4 regions of the Streptomyces sp. NPDC088124 genome follow, and region 1 is predicted to be linked to each of the others. Evidence: riboswitches for the same ligand, from Rfam matches in the RefSeq annotation. Region 1 holds a riboswitch; each other region holds the start of a gene.

Region 1 (4,202 bases):
GCCACCGAGCCGCTCGCCTCGCGCAGCGCCTCGCGGGTCCGGGCGTCCCAGACGCCGAGCCGCTTCAACTCCTCCACCAGGTAGGAGTTGACCTGGAGGAACTCCCCGGAGAGCGTCTCGCGCTTGAACAGGTTCGAGACCTGCGGCTCGATGCACTCGTACACGCCCGCGATCGACGCGATGGTCGCCGTCGGCGCGATGGCGAGGAGGAGGGAGTTGCGCATGCCGGTCTCCGCGACCCGGGCGCGCAGCGCCGCCCAGCGCTCCGGCCAGTGCGGCGCCACGTCGTAGTGGTCGGGGTGGAGCACCCCGCGCGCCGCGCGCGTCTTCGACCAGGCGGGGAGCGGGCCGTCGCGCTCGGCGAGGTCGCAGGAGGCCTCGTACGCGGCGAGCATGATCCGTTCGGCGAACCGGGTGGAGAGCGCGGCGGCCTCGGGGGAGTCGAAGGGCAGCCGCTTCTTGAAGAAGACGTCCTGGAGGCCCATCGCGCCCAGGCCCACCGGGCGCCACTTCGCGTTGGAGCGGCCCGCCTGCTCGGTCGGGTAGAAGTTGATGTCGACGACCCGGTCGAGGAAGGTGACGGCGGTACGGACGGTCTCGTCCAGCCGCGCCCAGTCGATGTCGCCGGTGGCCGCGTCCACGAACGCGCCCAGGTTGACCGAGCCGAGGTTGCAGACGGCCGTCTCGCCGTCGTCCGTCACCTCCAGGATCTCGGTGCAGAGGTTGGAGGAGTGGACGGTGTGGCCGGGCTCGGCGGTCTGGTTGGCCGTACGGTTCGACGCGTCCTTGAAGGTCATCCAGCCGTTCCCGGTCTGCGCGAGGGTGCGCATCATCCGGCCGTACAGCTCACGGGCCTTGAGGGTCTTGCGCGCGAGTCCGTCGGCCTCCGCCTTGCGGTACGCGGCGTCGAAGGCGTCGCCCCACAGGTCGACCAGGTGCGGCACGTCCACGGGGGAGAAGAGCGACCAGACGCCGTCCGCCTCGACCCGGCGCATGAACTCGTCGGGGATCCAGTGCGCGAGGTTGAGGTTGTGCGTACGGCGCGCGTCCTCGCCCGTGTTGTCGCGCAGTTCGAGGAACTCCTCCAGGTCCGCGTGCCAGGTCTCCAGGTAGACGCAGGCGGCGCCCTTGCGCCGGCCGCCCTGGTTGACGGCGGCGACGCTGGAGTCGAGGGTCCGCAGGAACGGGACGATGCCGTTGGAGTGCCCGTTCGTCCCCCGGATCAGTGAACCGCGCGAGCGGATACGGGAGTACGAGAGCCCGATCCCGCCCGCGTGCTTCGAGAGCCGCGCCACCTGGTGGTACCGGTCGTAGATCGAGTCGAGCTCGTCCAGCGGCGAGTCCAGCAGGTAGCAGGAGGACATCTGGGGGTGGCGGGTGCCGGAGTTGAAGAGGGTGGGGGAGGAGGGGAGGTAGTCCAGCCGGCTCATCAGCCGGTAGAGGGCGGCGACCTCGTCCAGCGCGTGCGCGCTCTCGTCCTCGGCGAGCCCGGCGGCGACGCGCAGCAGGAAGTGCTGCGGCGTTTCGACGACCTGCCGGGTGAGCGGGTGCCGGAGCAGATAGCGGCTGTAGAGGGTGCGCAGCCCGAAGTAGCCGAAGCGGTCGTCGGCGGCCGGGTCGATCAGCGCGTCCAGGCGCCCGGCGTGGAGCGCGACGAATGCGGCCGTACGGTCCGCGATCAGGCCCTCGCGGTGGCCGACGGCGACGGACGCGGAGAACGACACGGCGCCCTGGGACGCGGCCTCGTCGGCGATCGTACGGGTGAGCAGCCGGGCGGCGAGCCGGGAGTACGCGGGGTCCTCGGAGATCTGTCCGGCCGCCGCCTCCGTGGCCAGCTCGCGCAGCTCGGCCTCGTCCGAGCGGGCGTTACGACCGCGCAGCGCGGCGGCGGCGATCCGGCCCGGGTCGGCGTCGGGCAGATCGGCGGTCAGCTCGGTCAGGGTCCGCAGCAGCGCGGTGCCGGGGGCGTCGGCCTGCCCGGTGACGGTCGCCACCCCGTTCTCGGACGGTGCCTCCGAGACAACTGAAACCGGATCCGCTGGCGCGATGGTCACGTGGTGCTCTCCCTCGCTCGGCTCTGGGCCACGAGGAGGCACGGGTCCGCGCGCACGGACGTACCCCATGCCTTCGCAGGGCGGCACACCGCGCCGCGTCCACCGGCCCAACCGCGAGGCCCGGACGTCTGGGCGCCCGGATCGGTCGAGCCGGACGCACTGCCGGCAGGTGTTCGGACTGACGGGCGCGACAAAGCGCGCCACAGTACACCGTTGCGGGACAGTTCCGGATTCACACCGGATTCCCCTGCGTCGACAGCGAGGTCGAGCATACATCTGGGGGGCGCGCGCCGCGCCACCCCCCAGATGTTGTGTCGTACCCGGTCAGCCGTCCACGGCCGCAGAGGGCTGGAGGCCCAGGGCGTAGGTGATCAGAGTGGGCCCCGCATAGGGCTCCCAGTCCCGCTCCGGAGTCCTGACGAAGCCCATGCGCTCGTAGATCCGGTGCGCCGCGCGCATGCTCCGCTGGGTCGACAGGACGATCCGTACGCATCCCTCGCGCGCCCGTGCGCGCGCCACGCACGCGTCCACCAGAGCCTGGCCCACGCCCAGTCCGCGCGCCGAACGGTCGACTGCCAGCATGCGGAACTCGGACTCGCCGGGGCCCGCGATGTCGGCCCACGGTCCGCTCCCGGGGACGAAAGTCACACCGCCGAGGAGCGTTCCGTCCGCGTCCACGGCGACCAGCACCTCCGACGCGGCGGCCCGGCGCGCGACATCCCGCAGGGTCAGCAGATACGAGTCCTCGGCGTCCAGCTCCAGCAGACCGTCCGCCAGATAGGCCTGTGCCGTGAGGTCACCGAGCCGCTGGTACTCCCGGGGCTCGGCCTCTCTGATCGTTATGTCCATGCCACGAGTCTGCCTCCCCGGTATGACGGACGGGCCGCCGGGTTCCCCGTATGGGATGGCCCGGCGGCCCGTCCACCGTTCGGCTCAGCAGCGGCTCAGCTCGGCTCTGTCGCCGCTCAGCAGCAGCGGAAGCCCTCGCGCGGGTCGGCCTCGCGGGCGTCCGTGCGGCTGCGTTCGAAGGCGCGGCGGGTCATGATCCCGCCCGTCGGGTCACCCTCGTCCGCGTGGGCCCGGGCGTGGGCCACGTAGCGCTCGTACGCCGACTCGCCGGTGAACTCCCGTACGTACCAGCGGATCCGCCCGGCCACCTGCCGTACCCGCTCCGCCCGGCTCGCGACATCCGGCCGGGTCATGCCGGGCCCGTTCCCGCCGGGACGCTCTCCCGCTCCCTGGCGGCCTCGGCTGCGGCCAGTTCCGCCTTCTCCTCCTGGGTGGGGATCAGGCCGGCCGGGGCGACGATCTTCGACTCGACGTACGGGACCTCCGCCAGCCGGACGCCCTCCGGATCGCGGATCGCCTTGAAGCAGACGCGTCCGGCGTCCGCGATGACCACGAGGATGAGGATCGCGAAGAGCGCCGAGAGCACCCCGTCCACCGTGGAGTTGGTGACCACGGTGTGCATGTCGTCCATGGTCTTGGCCGGGGCCAGCACCTCGCCCCGGTCGATGGCCGACTGGTACACGTCCCGCTGGGTGAAGAAGCCCACCCTCGGGTCGTCCGAGAAGATCTTCTGCCAGCTCGCGGTGAGCGTGACGGCGGCGTCCCAGGCGAGCGGTACGCCCGTCACCCACGCCCACTTCAGGCGGCCGGACTTGACCAGCAGCGTGGTGCAGACGGCGAGCGCCACGGCCGCCAGGAGCTGGTTGGCGATGCCGAAGAGCGGGAAGAGCTGGTTGATGCCGCCCAGCGGGTCATGGACGCCGACCCAGAGGAAGTAGCCCCAGCCGCCGACCACCACCGCGCTGGCGAACCAGACGCCCGGCTTCCAGCTCACCTCGCGCATCGGCTTGTACACGTTGCCGAGCATGTCCTGGAGCATGAAGCGCCCGACGCGCGTTCCCGCGTCCACCGTGGTGAGGATGAACAACGCCTCGAACATGATGGCGAAGTGGTACCAGAACGCCTTCATGGCGGTGCCGCCGACGACGGACGAGAAGATCTCCGCCATGCCGAGGGCGAAGGTCGGCGCCCCGCCGGTCCGCGACAGCAGGCTTGTCTCCTCGACGTCCTTGGCCGCCTGGGCGAGCTGGTCGGGCGAGATGGTGAAGCCCAGGTTGGCGACGGCCTGCGAGGCGGATT
Region 2 (4,202 bases), on a different contig from region 1:
GGTGCTGAGCACCAGCACCCGGCGGCCGTCGTGCAGCGCGGCGGTGAGGCGTTCGGCGGGGCGGCCGACGAGCGTGACGACCTCCGTCTCCTCCACCGGCCAGCCGAGCCGGGCGCAGGCGTACGAGACGGACGACGGATGCGGCAGCACGCGCAGCGCCGCCGCGCCGACGACCTCGCCGAGCGCCCGCCCGATCCCGTAGAACATCGGGTCCCCGCTGGCCAGCACCGCGATCCGGCGCCCGGCGTGTGCGGCGAGCAGGCCGGGCACGGCGGGGCGCAGCGGCGACGGCCACGCCACCCGCTCGCCCGCGCACTCCCCGGCCGGCAGCAGGCCGAGCTGCCGAGGCCCGCCGATGACCACGTCCGCCCCGCGCAGGGCCTCCCGCGCCGCGCCGGAGAGCCCGGCCCAGCCGTCCGCGCCGATCCCGACCACGGTCACCGGCGGACTCGGGACCGGCGACGCGGACGGGGCAGGCGACGCGGACGGCGCGGAATCAGGAGTCGGCGACGCGGACGGCGCGGAATCAGAGGCCGGCGCGGGACCAGGGGGCGGAACGCTCACTGCCGTACACCTCTGAGCTGGGAGAAGACCGACCCCGCACTCTACTGTCCGGCCGCCCGCGGCTCCCCGACGGGTGCCCCCGGCGGCGCGACGGATGCTCCGGCCACCGCCTGCGGCCGGAGCATCCGCTCCGCCAGTTCCCCGAAGATCAGCCCGAAGGCCGTCCAGAGCAGCGCCTGCACCCCGAGCGAGGCGAGCCGGAACTCCCACAGCAGCGCCGCGGGGAAGGACGCGGGGACGGCGTCCGCGTTGGCGGGCAGCACCAGACACGCGACGGCGACGACGGCCGCATAACCGGCGCCCGCGGCGAGCGACGCGTTCCAGTTGCCGAGCCGCGGCGCCAGCCGTCTCCCCGCGATGACGGCGATGACCGCCAGCAGCACGCTGAGCAGGATCATCAGGAAGAACAGTGTCGTGCGCCTGCCGATCGTGTCCGGATTGCCCACGGCGGGCGGCGTCGCCGGATACTTCAGGAACGGCACCAGGTAGACGGTCGTGAAGGCGGCCCCCGCGACCAGCGCCGAGGTCGCCCGCGGCCCGAACCGGCCGATCCTGCCCAGGCTCACCGCGAAGACCAGCGAGGCGATGCCGCCAAGGGCCACCCCGTACACCAGCACACCGGTGGCGAGCCCGAACGTCGACTGGACCGGCCTGCTGACCAGTTCCTCTTCCTCTTCCTCTCCCTCCCTCTCTTCCCCTACGGGTACGGGGTCCGCCGCGGCGCCGTGCTGATGCGCCGGGGCGGACCGGGTCTCCTCCTGCGCGATGGAGTCCCGTACGGAGGGCTCACCCGCGAAGTAGGCCAGCGCGAACGCGAGAAGTCCGGCCAGCACGCCCGCGACCATGCCGCGGACCAGGAGGTTTCTGACGGTGAAGGCATGCATGCGCGTCATCTCCGCTGTTTCCGTCAGCGGTCAGTGGCAGGGGAACCCGAGCAGATGACGGCCGTCGTGCACCCATTCGTGCACACCGGCACCGGAGATCACCGAGGTCGCGCCCTGTTCGGCGCCGACGAAGTAGAGCAGCACCAGCATCAGGGTGCCGACGAAGACCGCCCACGGCAGCACGGCGCGCAGCGGAAGCGGGGCCGGGGCGGCGCCGGTGGCAGAGGTGGGCGAAAGAGCGGTGTTCGCAGGCGCGATGGACTGAGCCATGGCACATCCTCCTGAGGGAACTCGCGTCCCGTTGATGGAGCTCGAACGACGGCCATCGGGTCTGACTCACCGCTCCCCCGCCGCGTGGCACGCGGCCGGAACCGGCATACAGTGGCGCGACCGTGCCGGAATCTCACCGGACTTCCGTCTCGCCGTCGTGGATAACGACGTGAAGGTACCGCGAACCGGCGGACGGGCCAAGGGGGCCTTTCGTTATGACGATCCGCGCGACGATCCGCGTGCAGCTCATCTCACCCGCCATCGGCCCGGCCCTGCGCGCGGCCCGCTTCGGCGACCTTCCCGAGGACGGGCCCGGCGTCGCGCCGCGGGCGGTGGACGCGGCCGGGGTGCGACAGGCCGAGGCCGTACGGGAGGAGTTCCCGCGCGGCGCCGCCGTGTACGTCTCGTCCTCGCCCCGCTGCCGTACGACCGCCGGCCTGCTCGGCCTGGACGCGCGGCCGGTGCCGGAACTCGCGCCGTGGGACATGGGGCGCTGGCAGGGCAGGACCCTCGACGAGGTCGCGGCCGCGGAACCGGCGCGGGTGAGCGCGTGGCTCGCCGACCCGTCGGCCGCACCGCACGGCGGGGAGACGCTGCTCGCGCTCTACGCCCGCGTCGGCCGGTGGTTCGAAACGCTGAACCCCGAGACCCCCCGCGTGATCGCCGTGGCCGAACCGGAGATCGTCCGCGCCGCCGCCCTGCACGCGCTCTCGGCACCGGCCTCCGCGTTCTGGCGGTTCGACGTACGGCCGCTGACCGTCACGGAGTTCACCGGGCGGGACGGCCGCTGGAACCTGCACGGCGGCCGTCCGCTCGCCGGCGCTGACGAAGCCGCCGGCGAAGGCTCTGACGAAGACGGAGCCAACTGACGGAAACAACTGCCGAGGACAACGGACGGAGCAGTGGTCAGCCGCGGCCCTTGGCGCGGTCCAGCGCGGCCACCCCCACCGCCGCCAGACCGACCTGGATGGCCAGCTCGATCCAGTCGAAGCCCCGGGTGTCCGCGACGCCGAACGCCGCCGCGACGAACGTACCGACCAGCGCCGCGACGATACCGACGCCGATGGTCAGCAGCACCCCGATGCGCTGCCGCCCCGGCACCACGAGCCGTCCCAGCACGCCGATGACGATGCCGACGACAATGGCTGCGACAAAGCCGGATATCTCCATGTCCCCTCCTCTGCGCCCGCTTGCTGTCGAAAGCGGTACTGACCGAACGTCTGCCCGCCATGCCCCCGTTCAGTCCTGCGGGCCGCCCGTCCCGCCGCCCGTCCCGCCGCCCGGCGCGACCGGGAAGGTGACTTCGACGAGCGTCCCGCGGCCGGGCGCGCTGTCGAGACGGACGCGAGCCCGGTGGAGTTCCGCGACGGCGGCCACGATGGCCAGCCCGAGACCGCTGCCCCGGCCGGTCCCACCGTGCCCGCCCCTGTCCCCGCCGCCCCCGCCGCCCCGGCCGCGCCCCTTGCCGGCCCGGTAGAAGCGGTCGAAGACATGGGCGACGGCCTCTTCCGGGATGCCGGGCCCGGCGTCCCGGACCCGGAGCGTCGCGTGTCCGTCCGCCGCGCGCAGTTCGACGGCGCAGGAGGCGTCGGGCGGTGTGTGCATACGGATGTTGCCCAGCAGGTTGGCCAGCAGGCTGCGCAGATGTGCCTCGTCGCCCAGTACGGTCACCCCCGGCCGGACGTCGACCGTACGGGGCCGTGCCGGTTCGACGGCTGCGGCGTCCCGGCAGGATTCCGTGACGACCCGGCTGAGGTCGACGGGCTCCTGTTCCGCCTCGGCCGCCTCGCCCTCGTCGTCGAAGCGGGCGAGCATGAGCATCGACTCGACCAGCCGCGTCATGCGCAGAATCTCGGCGAGCATCCGGTCCACCGCCTCGTCCACCGCGGCCGTGTCGGGCAGCGCACCGTGCTGGTAGAGCTCGGCGTAACCGCGCAGGGACTGCAGGGGCGTACGCAGCTCGTGCGAGGCGTCCGCGACGAACTGGCGCATGCGCGCCTCGGACGTCTCACGCGCGGTGAGGGCGGCCTGGACCTGGTCCAGCATGCGGTTCAGCGCGTCCACCAGCCGGCCGACCTCGGTGGCGGGGGCCTGGGTGGCCACGGCGAGCCGGTGGTCGAGGTCCCCGGACGCGACCGTGTCCGCCGTACGCGCCGCCTCCTCCAGGGGGCGCAGTTCGCAGCGGACCACGGCGGTGGTGACGAGGGCCACCAGCGCGAGCCCGACCAGTTCCACGGCGACGATCGCGGCGGGGTCGCCGCTGCCCAGCCAGACGGCGGCGGTGGCGGCCATGGCGAGCGCGCACAGCCCGGTGACGACCCCGCTGAGCCGGCTGCGTACCGGCCACCGCCGCAGGCGGCTCACCAGGCGGCGGTTCAGCACCAGCCGGCTCACCGCCCCGCGGTTCAGCACTCCGGCTCCCTGATGCCGTAGCCGACACCGCGCCGGGTGTGGATCAGGGACGGGCCGAGGACATCGATCTTG
Region 3 (4,202 bases), on a different contig from region 1:
ACGGGGGAGCCACCACCGACTCGCGGGCGCCACCGCGCAGCGAGACCCGCAGCCCGTCCTCCTCGTCGATCCCCAGGCCGTGCCGGAAGGGCAGCACCCCGAGCGTCGGCCGCCCGGTCAGCCCGCGGAGCATGTCGAGCCCCGGCTCCAGCAGTGACACGTCGCCCCGGAACTTGTTGACGAGATACCCCGCGACCAGCGCCTGGTCCTCGGGGCTCAGCAGCGCGGTCGTCCCGAAGAAGGAGGCGAACACCCCGCCCCGGTCGATGTCCCCGACCACGACCACCGGCAGCCGCGCGGCCCGCGCGATGCCCATGTTCACGATGTCCGTACGGCGCAGATTGATCTCCGCCGGACTGCCCGCGCCCTCGCAGATCACGGCGTCGTACGTGGACCGCAGCTCCGCCAGGCACTCCAGAACGGGCCCGAGCAGTGCCTCCTGCCGACCTCCGTGGTAGCCACGGGCACTCAGCTCGCCGACGGGCTTCCCCATCAGCACCACCTGGCTGCTGCGGTCGCTGCCCGGCTTGAGCAGGACGGGGTTCATCAGCGCGGTCGGCTCCACCCGCGCGGCCTGCGCCTGCATCGCCTGGGCGCGCCCGATCTCCGCCCCCTCACGGGTCACGAACGAGTTCAGCGACATGTTCTGGCCCTTGAACGGCGCGACCTTCACGCCCTGGCGCGCCAGCCAGCGGCAGATCCCCGCCGTGACGACACTCTTGCCCGCGTCGGAGGTCGTCCCGGCGATCAGCAGCCCCCCGCCGAGCCCCGCGCCCCCACCGTTCCCGCTCATCCACGCCTCCCGTCGCGCGCGGCGGCTGCGCGCACCGCGCCATAGACGACCCGGCCGGTGACACAGGCCGCGAGCGCGAGCACGTTGACCCGGCCGGCCAGCCGGACGGCGCGCTCGATGTCCGGGACCCCGACCGGGCGCCCCGTGCCGTTCAGGACGGGCCGGTGCTCCACCCGCCCGCCGTACGCCAGGGTCCCGCCGAGCCGTACGCCCAGCGCCCCGGCGAACGACGCCTCCACCGGGCCCGCGTTGGGGCTCGGATGGCGGTGCGCGTCCTGCCGCAGGGCCCGCAGCGCGCCGCGCCGGTCCGGGCCCGCGGCGACGGCCAGCGCGGCGGTCAGCCGGGCCCCCGGCCACCCCACGACGTCGTCGAGGCGGGCCGACGCCCAGCCGAACCGGCGGTAACGGGCGCTCTTGTGACCCACCATCGCGTCCAGCGTGTTCACGGCGCGGAATCCCACGAGCCCCGGCGTCCCGGCGAGCGCGCCCCACACCAGGGCGCCGACGACGGCGTCGGAGGTGTTCTCGGCGACGGACTCCACGACGGCGCGCGCGATCTGGCCCTCGTCCAGGGAGTACGGGTCACGCCCGCACAGATGCGGCAGCCGCCCGCGGGCCCCTTCGAGGTCCCCGGCGGCGAGCGCCGCGCCGACGGCCCGTGCCTCCCGGCCCAGCGAGGTGCCCCCCACCACGGCCCAGGTCGCGGCGGCGGTCAGCGTCACGGCGGCGGCGGGCCGCTCGCGTACCGCCGCCGCGGCCAGTGCCGCGGTCCCGGCAGCGGCTCCGGCGCAGAGCGCGGTGTGCAGCGCGCCCCGGCCGCGGTGGTCGCGCCACAGCGCGCGCTCGACCGCTTCCGCGGCCCGGCCGAAGGCGGCCACCGGATGTCCCCGGCGCGGATCGCCGAACAGCCGGTCGGCCAGGAGTCCGAGGGTGGCGCCGTACGCGAAGACCCGCTCGGCGGCAGGGGCGGCCCGGCCGCCGCCGCGCGCGGCGGCAGAACCGCAGCCAGGCATGGCGAAGTGTCCTCACTCAGGGTCCGCGCCCCGGTTCGACGTACGTGATGCGACGGCGAGAGTTCCTGGCTCCTGGAGGCGAGGCTCACAGTGACAGTGGCGGGACCGCGCCGGATTCGCACCGGCTTCCTCTGCTGCCGTCGTCAATGGCCCCGGAAGTCCACCACGCCGCGCAGGACCCGTCAACTCATCCTTGACCTGCGACGGGACAGTGTGCGGAGCCCCACATCGGACCGGTCGGCCGATGCGGGGCTCCCGCGGGGGCGTGCGTGGCGCGTGTGGCGCGTGTGGCGTGCGTGGCGTGCGTGATCGTCAGGCCACGATGAGGCTGATCCCGTACGCGACGGCTCCGGCGCAGAGCGCGAAGCACAGGTAGGCGCCGGCGCGGGCGGTGAGGGGCGCCGGTCCTGTGGCGGGGGTGGAGGCGGCGGCCGAGGTCCCGGCCTGGCCCTGCGCGGGCGCGGAACCCCGCTTGGCGAGGCCCACGACGCCCAGGCTGAAGAGGCCCACGAGGGCGACGGTCGCCACGAGGCTGACGCCGAAGACGGAGCCGAGTGCTGCCCAGTCGATGTCCATGAGGTCGCTTCCTGAGAGGTGGTGCGGATTACACCGTGGCGCGGCGGGCGGGCTCGCCGGTCTGGTCCGCGGGGGCGGGGATGGTGGCCGAGAGGTCCTGGCCCGCGGCGCCCGCCGGGGGAGGCGGGGTGACGGCCGCGACGGCGGCGGTCACCACACCGGCCGGCTCACCGGTCCGGCCCGAGCCGCCGTCGGTGGCGACGCCGGTGGCGGCTCCGGTGCTTTCGTCCGCCCCGGCGTTGACGTTGGTGTGGTCGACGGGCTTGCGGCGCGAAGCGAGCCAGATCCCGGCGGAGCCCGCGATCAGCAGGACCGCGACGACGACGATGCCCCAGGTGCCCTGGCCGGTCAGGAACTCGGCGCCGGCCGCGACCAGACCCGCGGCCGGGAGCGTCAGCCCCCAGGCGACGAACATCCGTGTGGCCGTGGACCAGCGCACCACCCCGCCCTTGCGGCCGAGCCCCGCGCCCATCACGGCGCCGGAGCAGGACTGCGTGGTGGAGAGCGAGAAGCCCAGGTGCGAGGAGGCCAGGATGACCGTCGCGGCGCTGGTCTGGGCGGCGAAGCCCTGCTGCGGCTGGAGGTCGGTGAGGCCGGTGCCCATGGTGCGGATGATGCGCCAGCCGCCCAGGTACGTGCCGAGCGCGATCGCGATCCCGGCGGAGACGATGACCCACAGGGGCGGGTTGGAGCCGGGGGCGAGAACGCCGCCGGTGACCAGCGCGAGCGTGATGACGCCCATGGTCTTCTGCGCGTCGTTGGTGCCGTGGGCGAGGGAGACGAGCCCGGCGGAGGCGATCTGCCCGGCCCGGTAACCCTTGGCGGTGACCCGGTCGTCGCCGTCGTTGACGGCCTGGCCGATCCGGTACGTCAGCCTCGTCGCGAGCAGGGCGGCGAGCCCGGCGACGACGGGGGCGGCGAGTGCGGGGATCAGGACCTTGGTGATGACGACCCCGCCGTTGACGCCGGAGGTGCCGACGGACATCAGGGTCGCGCCGATCAGGCCGCCGAAGAGTGCGTGGGAGGAACTGGACGGGAGTCCGAGCAGCCAGGTGAAGAGATTCCACAGGATGGCGCCGACGAGCGCCGCGAAGATCACTTCGGTTCTGATGCCCTGTTCGTTGATGAGCCCGCCGGAGATCGTCTTGGCGACCTCCACGGACAGGAACGCGCCGACGAGATTCAGGACCGCGGACATGCCCACCGCGACCTTGGGCTTCAGAGCGCCGGTCGAGATGGTCGTCGCCATCGCGTTGGCGGTGTCGTGGAAACCGTTCGTGAAATCGAACACGAGCGCTGTCACGATCACGATCGCGAGCAGCAGTGTGATGTGTTCCATTGACCCAGGACCCAGGCAATCGTTCGACGTCGGTGGCCTCGGTGAACGTAGGGAGTCAGGGTGAACGGAAGATGAACTGGACGGGTCTTCGCGGTGTCTCGCCCCGTGAGGTTGACGGCGGCGCCTGGCAGGATCGCCGTATGACGGATGACGGGACCGGCGAACACGGCGAACTGGCGGACGCGCGAGGCGAGATGGCGGGCGCGCGGGGTACGGCGGAGGGCGGGACGGAGGCCGGGCGGGGGGCTCTGGAACGGGCCTGGGCGGAGCTCGTCGACACCGCCCGGAGAACGGCCGCGGAGGGCCTGGTCGTCGGCACCTCGGGCAATGTCTCCGTGCGCGTCGGCGAACTGGTCCTGGTCACCCCCAGTGGGGTGCCGTACGACCGGCTCGCGCCGGGCGACGTGGTCGCCGTGGACCTCGCCGGACGGCAGGTGTTCGGCACGCTCACCCCAACGAGCGAACTTCCACTGCATCTCTC
Region 4 (4,202 bases), on a different contig from region 1:
GTGGCCCCGTGCCTGACCAGACGGAGGCGGATATCCCGGGCGCTGTGGATGCGGCCGACGTCCCGGGCGACGTCCCGGCCGACGTCCGGGCGGACATCCCGGCCGCCGATCCGCTGACCGACCGGATCGCCCGGGACATGCGCGCCGGGCTGCGCGTGGCCGGGCTGTTCATCCTCACCGCCGTGCACCTCGGGCTGGCGCTGCCCGCCCTCCTCGCCAGTCTGCGCGATTACGACCAGCCCTGGGTCCAGCTCTCCGCGTTCACCCTGCTGACCCTCCTCATCATGGCGGACGCGCTGCTCGGCGCCGACGGGCGCGGCCGGCCGCGCCCGTGGGTGGTGCTCGGCCTGACCTGCGCCCTCGTGGCGTCGGCCGTCTCCACCAGCCGGCTGCCCGTGGCGGACTTCCTGGGGACCCCGCACTGGACGTTCCTGGAGATCGGCTGGTTCGGGGTGCTGCTGCTCTTCGACGCCGGGCTGCGGCCGACGCTCGTCTTCATCGGCGGCCATCTCGTCCTCACGCTGGCGCAGTTGCTGCTCGCGGGGGTGCCGACCCGGCAGGCCGCCTCCGGGATGGCCGTCAGCGCCCTGGCCATCTGCACCTTCCAGGTCGCCGCCGCGATGCTCGCCCGCTCGCTCGGTGACTGCGCCGCCGCCGCGAGCGCCACGGCGCGCGAGCAGGAGCGGGTCCGTACGGAGGCCGCCGTCGCCGCGCAGGTCCACGCCGACCAGCGGGCCCGCTACGCCGAACTGGACCGTTCCGTCATGCCGTTGCTGACCGGGCTCGCCGATGGCTCGCTCGACCCGGGGGACGAGGGCGCCCGGCGCCGCTCCGCCGTCGAGGCCGCCCGGCTCAGACGGCTCTTCGCGGAACGCGACCACGCGCACGATCCGCTGCTCCACGAACTGCGCGCCGGTATGGACGTCGCCGAACGCCACGGCGTCGACGTACAGCTCGCGGTACGCGGGGCCTGCGCCCCGGTCGACCGGCGGCTGCGCCGCGCGCTCACCGAGCCGGTGCTGGCCGCGCTCGCGACCGCCGAGCGCGACGCCCGCGCCACGGTCGTGCGCGGCGGCGGCCTGGTGCGGGTGAGCGTCGTGACCGACTGCCCGGCGACGGCGCCGACGGAGATCCCCGAACCGACCGAGCCGGGGGTACGGGTGCGCACGGTGCGAAGCGAGGGGCGGCTGCTGGTGGAGGCGTCGTGCACCCTCGACGGCCCGGCCGATGCCCCGGCCGACGCCCCCGAGGACGCGCTCACCGCGTCGTCATCCGCGTCGGGATCTGTGCCTGTGCCCGTGCCTGTGTCCGCGCCCGCCGACCGGGGTCACAGCTCGTCCAGTGACGTCAGCCCGTCCTGAATGGCCCGCGCGACCAGGTTCGCCTTGGTCGTCGCGGGCCGCCCCGCGTTGGCGTACTTGATGCGCACCCGCTCCAGATACGTGTTCACCGTACGGACCGAGAGCCCCAGGCTCGCCCCGACCATCGCCTTGGACTCCGACTGGAACCACTCCAGCAGCACCTCCACCTCGCGCGGCGTCAGCGCGGGCCGCCCCTTCCGGGCGTCGCTGCCGAACGCCCCGGCCAGCGCGGGCGGTGTGTACGGGCGGCAGTCGGCCGCCGCCAGCGTCGCCGCCATGAGGTGCCGTTCGCCCTCGGCCTTGGTGAGGTACGTGAACGCCCCCAGGTCCAGGCAGGTCAGCGCGGTCTCCTGGCTGTCCTGCATCGTGTAGACGATCACCTGCCGTTCGCCCGCGACGAGTTGGCGCAGTTCGGAGTAGGCGGGCAGCCCCGCCGGCCTGCCCGGGCCGAGCTGGAGGTCGAGCACCACCACATCCGCGTCCCGTCCCGGCCCCGCCGTCGCCACCGACAGGTCGGGCCCCTTGGCGGTCACCGCGATGGGCCGCTCCGACGCCGCGTACCAGGACTCGATGCCCGCGAGGACCACGGGATGGTCGTCGATCAGAGCGACACTCACGGGCGAGGTTTCCGGCATGCCTCATTGTCCGCCGCCCCCGTTCGCCCCGATCGCCGGCGGGCGGAAAGCGCCGGAAAGTGCTGGTGTGGGGCGGAAAACCGCCTGTGATAGCTTGCCGAGGCCAGTCGAACCCATGTACGTGGGTCAGGGAATCCGGTGGGAATCCGGAGCTGACGCGCAGCGGTGAGGGCGACGGGCGGGGCATCGGCCACTGGACGGCAGTCCGGGAAGGCGCCTCCGTCCGGGTGACCCCGAGTCCGAAGACCTGCTGGCGGCCTCCGTCCGCGTCCCGTGGCGGGGGAGCACCGTACGACCGGGCTCCGCGCATGAGCCCTCGACGCAGAGGAACGACTCCGTGCCGATCGCACGCCTCGCCCGCCGTGCCACTCCTTTCCTCGCCGCCGGCGCCCTGCTGCTCACCGGCTGCGGTACCGGCTCGGACTCCGGAGCTGATTCCGCTTCCCGGGCCGGGGCCGCATCCGGTTCCGGTTCCGACCGGGCCGTCGGCTATCCCCGTACCGTCACCAACTGCGGTCATGAGGTACGGATCGACGCGCCGCCCGAGCGGGCCGTCTCGCTCAACCAGGGCACCACGGAGATCATGCTCTCCCTCGGCCTCGGCGACCGCATGGCCGGCACCGCCACCTGGACCGACCCGCTGCCGAAGAGCCTGGAGAAGGAGAACGCCGGGGTCGAGCGGCTGGCCGACAACAGCCCCTCCTTCGAGAAGGTCCTGGACGCCGAGCCCGACTTCGTCGCCGCCTCCTTCGAGTCCACCCTGGGCAAGGGCGGCGTGGCCACGCGCGCGCAGTTCGAGAAGGTGGGCGTACCGGCGTACGTCTCGCCGTCCGACTGCGCCAAGGACAACTCCGGCGACACCGACGGATCCCGCGCGACGCCGCTGGCGATGGAGGACGTCTACGGCGAGATCCGCGACCTGGCCACGGTGTTCGGCGTCGAGGAGCGCGGTGACCGGCTCGTCGCGGGGCTGCGGGACCGGATGGCGAGGGCGGTCGCCGGGGTCGACACGGAGAAGGCGAAGGGCACCACTGTCCTGTACTGGTTCGCCAACTCCGAGGCCCCCTACATGGGCGGCTGCTGCGGCGCGCCCGGCATCATCACGCGGGCCGTCGGCGCGGAGAACGTCTTCGACGACACCCACGACGAGTGGCCCCAGATCAACTGGGAGACGGTCGCCGACCGCGACCCCGCCTTCCTCGTCATCGGCGACCTCACGCGCGATGCGCAGACGGCCGAGTCGGCGGCGAAGAAGATCGAGTTCCTGGAGGCCAACCCGGTCACCAGGGCCATGGACGCGGTGAAGCACCAGCGGTACGTACGCCTCAGCGGCCAGGCGATGAACCCGAGCATCCGCACCGTGGAGGGCGTCGAGCGGGTGGCGGCGGCGCTGCGCGCGTACGCACCCGCCAAGTGAGCACCGCGGAGCGGGCGTCGCGGACGCCCGCCGCGGGGAGCCCGGCGCCGCCGGACCCCGGCGGCTCCCGCGAGGTCCGGAGCGCCGCGGCCTGGGTCAGCCCGGTGGGGTGGGCCTGTGGCCTCGCCGCGCTCGCCCTCTCCGTCGCCGTGGCGATCACCATCGGGCCCGCCGACCTCCGCGTCGGAGACGTCTGGTCGGTCGTCGGCGCCCACCTGGGCCGGGGCGAACCGCGTCTCAACCCGATCCGCGACGGCATCGTCTGGAACCTGCGGCTGCCGCGCACCCTGCTGGCGGCCGTCTGCGGCGCGGGGCTCGCGGTGTGCGGCGCGATCATGCAGTCCCTGCTCCGGAATCCGCTCGCCGACCCCTTCGTCCTCGGCGTCTCCTCGGGGGCGTCCACCGGCGCGGTCCTGGTGGTCGTGCTCGGGGTCGGGGGAGGGGCGCTGTCGGTCTCGGGCGGGGCGTTCCTCGGCGCGCTCTGCTCGTTCGGGATGGTGCTGCTGCTCAGCCACACGCTCGGCGGGACGACGGACCGGGTGGTGCTCTCCGGGGTGGCCGCGATGCAGCTCTTCTCCGCCCTCACCTCCTTCGTCGTCCTGACCGCCGCCGACGCGGAGACCACCCGCGGGGTGCTGTTCTGGCTGCTCGGCTCGCTGAGCGGCGCGGGCTGGACCGATGTCCAGGTCTGCGGCGCCGTCCTGCTGGTGGCGCTGGCGGTGTGCGGCGGGTACGCGCGCACGCTCGACGCGTTCGCCTTCGGGCAGGACGCCGCGGGGCACCTCGGTG

What was found. Region 1 has a riboswitch for cobalamin ahead of AB0P17_RS18600 (ribonucleoside-diphosphate reductase subunit alpha). Riboswitches for the same ligand answer to the same signal wherever they lie in the genome.
Region 2: another riboswitch for cobalamin. It lies ahead of AB0P17_RS34680 (CbtB-domain containing protein); the one in region 1 lies ahead of AB0P17_RS18600 (ribonucleoside-diphosphate reductase subunit alpha).
Region 3: another riboswitch for cobalamin. It lies ahead of AB0P17_RS08450 (cobalamin biosynthesis protein); the one in region 1 lies ahead of AB0P17_RS18600 (ribonucleoside-diphosphate reductase subunit alpha).
Region 4: another riboswitch for cobalamin. It lies ahead of AB0P17_RS16015 (ABC transporter substrate-binding protein); the one in region 1 lies ahead of AB0P17_RS18600 (ribonucleoside-diphosphate reductase subunit alpha).

What each region holds. Positions count from the first base shown of each region.
Region 1 is NZ_JBFBJB010000020.1:127,417-131,618, forward strand. It holds gene AB0P17_RS18600 (ribonucleoside-diphosphate reductase subunit alpha) at 1-2,054, opposite strand, end outside; cobalamin riboswitch at 2,201-2,369, opposite strand; gene AB0P17_RS18605 (GNAT family N-acetyltransferase) at 2,379-2,903, opposite strand; gene AB0P17_RS18610 (YbdD/YjiX family protein) at 3,020-3,256, opposite strand; gene AB0P17_RS18615 (carbon starvation CstA family protein) at 3,253-4,202, opposite strand, start outside.
Region 2 is NZ_JBFBJB010000058.1:54,932-59,133, reverse strand. It holds gene cbiE (precorrin-6y C5,15-methyltransferase (decarboxylating) subunit CbiE) at 1-441, opposite strand, end outside; gene AB0P17_RS34685 (CbtA family protein) at 606-1,448, opposite strand; gene AB0P17_RS34680 (CbtB-domain containing protein) at 1,479-1,718, opposite strand; cobalamin riboswitch at 1,755-1,902, opposite strand; gene AB0P17_RS34675 (histidine phosphatase family protein) at 1,934-2,587, shown strand; gene AB0P17_RS34670 (GlsB/YeaQ/YmgE family stress response membrane protein) at 2,625-2,888, opposite strand; gene AB0P17_RS34665 (HAMP domain-containing sensor histidine kinase) at 2,958-4,130, opposite strand; gene AB0P17_RS34660 (response regulator transcription factor) at 4,124-4,202, opposite strand, start outside.
Region 3 is NZ_JBFBJB010000007.1:213,809-218,010, forward strand. It holds gene AB0P17_RS08445 (cobyric acid synthase) at 1-793, opposite strand, end outside; gene AB0P17_RS08450 (cobalamin biosynthesis protein) at 790-1,806, opposite strand; cobalamin riboswitch at 1,843-1,963, opposite strand; gene AB0P17_RS08455 (hypothetical protein) at 2,119-2,382, opposite strand; gene AB0P17_RS08460 (inorganic phosphate transporter) at 2,411-3,721, opposite strand; gene AB0P17_RS08465 (class II aldolase/adducin family protein) at 3,916-4,202, shown strand, end outside.
Region 4 is NZ_JBFBJB010000017.1:22,124-26,325, forward strand. It holds gene AB0P17_RS16000 (ATP-binding protein) at 1-16, shown strand, start outside; gene AB0P17_RS16005 (hypothetical protein) at 9-1,361, shown strand; gene AB0P17_RS16010 (response regulator transcription factor) at 1,328-1,996, opposite strand; cobalamin riboswitch at 2,084-2,266, shown strand; gene AB0P17_RS16015 (ABC transporter substrate-binding protein) at 2,334-3,413, shown strand; gene AB0P17_RS16020 (iron chelate uptake ABC transporter family permease subunit) at 3,518-4,202, shown strand, end outside.